One region of the Staphylococcus sp. NRL 16/872 genome, then DNA from elsewhere that is predicted to be linked to it. Evidence: predicted binding sites of a transcription regulator. Region 1 holds the regulator's gene; the other holds the start of a gene.

What was found. The regulator LexA, encoded in region 1, represses DNA repair genes until DNA is damaged. The targets are predictions, from matches to a motif close to CGAACATATGTTCG.
Region 2: uvrB (excinuclease ABC subunit UvrB) is a predicted target of LexA. The motif match lies at 1,016-1,029, and genes of this name have one in related genera.

What each region holds. Positions count from the first base shown of each region.
Region 1 covers NZ_CP119327.1:1,513,053-1,515,538, reverse strand. The annotation lists gene MT340_RS07590 (CAP domain-containing protein) at 1-644, shown strand, start outside; gene lexA (transcriptional repressor LexA) at 873-1,496, opposite strand; gene sosA (DNA damage-induced cell division inhibitor SosA) at 1,639-1,872, shown strand; gene MT340_RS07575 (DUF896 domain-containing protein) at 2,155-2,397, shown strand.
Region 2 covers NZ_CP119327.1:2,032,701-2,035,186, reverse strand. The annotation lists gene MT340_RS10175 (YfbR-like 5'-deoxynucleotidase) at 1-590, shown strand, start outside; gene MT340_RS10170 (CsbA family protein) at 596-823, shown strand; gene uvrB (excinuclease ABC subunit UvrB) at 1,132-2,486, shown strand, end outside.

The DNA of each region.
Region 1 (2,486 bases):
CGTCAAAATCGAAAATAAAGTATAATACGCCTAAAGATGTTGTTGAAAAGCGGTTGGGTGAACCGATAAACGAAATAGTTAAAGGTAGATATCGTTTTGAAGTGAAAAATGATGAATACGATGTCTTCCATCAAGACCATGTTTATTCAACTGTCTTTTATGATAAACATAATAATAATGGTGTAACAGCACTATTACAAGTAAGTGAGGCAATGGAAAACCGATTGTCCCAACAATACGGTGCGCCTTCTTCCACTTTAGAAAAAAGTTATGAATATCAAAATTATGATTTTGTAAATGCCGAACGTAAACAACATGGCTTAAATACGCTAAGTTATTCAGACAGTGTTTCTCATACAGCAAGAAAACATAGTGAAGATATGGCTAAGAATAATTACTTTGATCATACCGATTTACAAGGAAATTCGCCTTTTGATCGTTTGCATGAAGATGGTATTACATTTGATGCAGCTGGAGAAAATTTAGCGTACGGTCAAACAAGTAGTATCTTTGCGCACGAAGGGCTGATGAATTCTTTAGGTCATCGTAAAAATATACTCAACACCAATTTTACTACGTTAGGTGTTGGAGTAGATTTCAATAATGATCGTCAACCATATTGGACTGAAAATTATACAGGATAATGGTTTAAATATACAATGTTTGGGGTATCTTTTTATTGATAAGGAAGTTGATATTATGACAACTAATACTCAAAATAAAAAAGACATTCTTGATAAAGTAAAAGATATTTTAAACAAAAAAGAATCAGTTAAACAAAAGAACTAGAGCTAGCTTAAAGCTAGCTCTAGTTCTTTACTTTATATATATATATATAAGAGAGATAGTTAACTTAAGAAAACAAGTGCTACTTATAATTCTCTATAAAGACCTATTACTTTACCGATAACAGTGACGTTATCTAAATATATAGGATTCATAGTGCTGTTTTCTGGTTGTAATCTATAACGATTTTTTTCTTTATAGAAACGTTTTACAGTAGCTTCATCATCTTCAGTCATTGCTACAATTATATCTCCATTTTCTGCAATTGTTTGGCTTCTAACGATGACTTTGTCTCCATCTAAGATGCCAGCTTCAATCATACTTTCACCAATGACATTTAAAATAAAGATATCACTGTTATGAGTAGATGTTAAATGCTCAGGTAATGGAAAATATTCTTCAATATTTTCTACAGCAGTGATAGGTACGCCAGCTGTAACTTTACCAATTACTGGAACATATATTGTTTCTTCCATGTTAATAGAACCATTTGATTGTTCACTTACAATTTCAATTGCTCTCGGTTTAGTCGGATCTCGTTTAATATATCCTTTTTCTTCTAATCTTGATAAGTGACCATGAACGGTAGAACTGGAAGCTAAACCGACAGCTTCTCCGATTTCACGAACACTTGGTGGATATCCTTTGACTTGAACTACATGTTTAATGTAATCATATATTTCACTTTGTCTTTTTGTTAATTCTCTCATATATAGGCACTCCCTATGTTTATTTAATGTTATTATAGCATTATTTTTTCTTTAAAACAAACATTTGTTCGTTTTTGTATTGACTAGGAACGTCTGTTCTGTTAAAGTATAAATACAAACAAACGTTCTAGGAGTGTAATCAATGATTAATAAATATACTAGTAATTTTATAAGCAATGTTGTTGTAATTATGGTTTCTTGCATAGTTTTTCTAGTTTTCTTCATTAGTTTATATCATAGCTCACAAACGGAACAAACGTACGAAATTACAGACCATACTATTTCTAAAAAAGCTATGTTAAATAGTGACGATAAGAACATAAAAGATGAAAATACAGAACAAACAGATTACAAAGTGTTCGCATTAGTTCAATAAAATTTCAAAATGTTGGCTGATGTTATATATATAAATTTTCAAAGCATAAATTTCTCATCCAATTCGACGAGGTATTTATGCTTTTTATTTTAAGAAAGTATTCAATGTGAAAAAGAATGTTGAAAGAGTATTAATATTTATCCTATGAGATATGTAACTTAAGGTTTTGGTAACTTGTTAAAATAGAAATAGCTTTTCAAAAACTTTTTTAACCTACATTTTTTTGTTATATTTTATAAAGTAATTATTAAAAATATTATATTTGAAGAGAGAGTGATTGCCTTGACTAAAGACAATTTAAATATAGATAGAATTAATGAATTAGCTAAAAAGAAGAAAGAACAAGGATTGACTGAAGCTGAAGCAAAGGAACAGTCTAAATTACGCAAAGCTTATTTAGAATCATTTAGAAAAGGATTTAAGCAACAAATTGAAAGTACTAAAGTAATAGACCCAGAAGGAAACGACGTAACACCAGAAAAATTGAAAAAAATTCAAGAAGAAAACAAAAATCACAAAGGCTAAATTATAAGGCCTAAACCCCTAAGCTTAATTCCTTATCAAAAACAATATATTTAAGTTATAATATAACAAAGATTATTTAGTAGAAGGGA
Region 2 (2,486 bases), 520 kb from region 1:
GCTTACCAGGTAAATTTAAATATTTTGAGCATAATGTAGCAGCGCATTCCTTTAAAGTAACTAAAATTGCACAATACTTAGCAACTGTTGAAGAATATCATGGTAATACAATTGATTGGAAAAGTTTATACGAGAAAGCATTGAATCATGACTTTGCGGAAGTATTTACTGGAGATATTAAAACCCCTGTTAAATACGCTAGAACAGAGTTGAAAATGTTATTCTCTCAAGTTGAAGAAGAAATGGTGAACACATTTATTAACGAAGATATTCCAGAGGCGTATCAAGATATTTATCGCAAAAGACTTCAAGAAGGTAAAGATGATTCTTTGGAAGGACAAATTTTATCCGTTGCAGATAAAATTGATTTACTTTATGAGACGTTTGGAGAAATTCAAAAGCGTAACCCAGAGTCTTTATTCTTTGAAATTTATGAAAATAGTCTGGAAACGATTATTCAGTTTGATCACTTAAGTTCGGTGCAAGATTTTATAGACAATGTCATCCCGGAAATGTTAACTGAAAACTTTATACCAAAAGCTGAATTACGTGAAACAACAATGGCCATATTAAATCGTAGAAATGGGTGAATGAAATGATTTGGTATGCTTTAGCCGCTTTTTTTCCATGTGTATTAGTCGTATTATTTAGTGTGATTACGAGAAGTAAGTGGGTAGGCGTGATTGTAACACTTATTTTAATTGCAACGTCAATTTATAAAGGGTTCTTTCATAATGAATGGATTATCTTCATTGATGTGGTGTCTTTATTAGCAGGATACGTTATTATAGATAAGTTAGAATTTCATAAACATCAAGATTAATATTATATAAACAGATAAATTGAATTTAGAAATAAGTTGTTTTATATTAAATCTACATATAATAGAAGAAATTCATAAAAAAAGAGTGAATATCAAATCTTTAGATGAGGCCACGAGGTTAAAATTTTTTGACTTAAGTCTCATCTCTTTTTATATAACCGAATGATTAATAAAGGAAGATACAAACGTAAGCGAACAAACGTTTGTATTTTTATTTATATTTTTGCTAAAATAAATTTAAGTAAGAATACTTTTCAAAGAATAGGAAATAAGAGAAGTAAGCACAAATTGAGGAGGCGCTTGTAAGAATGGTGGAACATTATCCATTTAAATTAAATTCTGAGTTTGATCCACAAGGGGACCAACCTCAAGCAATTAAAAAGATTGTAGAAGGTGTTAATGAAGGTAAACGTCATCAAACTTTACTCGGTGCTACCGGTACTGGTAAAACGTTCACCATGAGTAATGTAATTAAAGAAGTGGGGAAACCGACTTTAATTATTGCCCATAATAAAACATTAGCTGGACAATTATATAGTGAATTTAAAGAGTTCTTCCCTGAGAACAGAGTGGAATATTTTGTAAGTTATTACGATTATTATCAACCTGAAGCTTATGTGCCTTCTACGGATACATTTATTGAGAAAGATGCGTCAATTAATGACGAAATTGACCAGTTACGTCACTCTGCTACAAGCGCATTATTTGAGCGTGATGATGTAATTATTATCGCCAGTGTAAGTTGCATCTATGGTTTAGGGAATCCAGAAGAATATAAAGATTTAGTAGTTAGTGTACGTGTAGGAATGGAAATGGATCGTAGTGAATTGCTTCGTAAATTAGTAGATGTACAATATTCTAGAAATGACATTGATTTCCAGCGTGGTACGTTTAGAGTACGTGGGGATGTCGTTGAAATTTTCCCAGCGTCTCGTGAAGAAATGTGTATACGCGTTGAATTCTTTGGCGATGAAATTGATCGTATTCGCGAAGTCAATTATTTAACAGGTGAAGTGATTCGCGAAAGAGAACACTTTGCTATTTTCCCGGCCTCTCACTTCGTTACCCGTGAAGAGAAAATGAAAATAGCTATCGAACGTATTGAAAAAGAATTAGAAGAACGCTTACAAGAATTAAGAGATGAGAATAAATTACTTGAGGCACAACGTTTAGAACAACGCACAAACTACGATTTAGAAATGATGCGTGAGATGGGCTTTTGTTCAGGTATTGAAAACTACTCTGTTCATTTAACATTAAGACCACCTGGTTCAACGCCATATACATTACTAGATTACTTTGGTGATGACTGGTTAGTAATGATAGATGAATCCCATGTTACCTTACCGCAAATTAGAGGGATGTTTAATGGTGACCAAGCGCGTAAAAAAGTGTTAGTAGATCATGGCTTTCGCTTACCTAGTGCAATGGATAACCGACCGCTTAAATTTGAAGAGTTTGAACAAAAAACGAAACAGTTAGTATATGTATCAGCTACACCAGGTCCATATGAACTTGAACACACTGATGAAATGGTGGAACAAATTATTCGTCCTACTGGCTTATTAGATCCTAAAATTGATGTACGCCCAACGAAAAATCAAATTGATGATTTATTAGGCGAAATTCAAGAAAGAATTGATAGAGATGAACGTGTATTAGT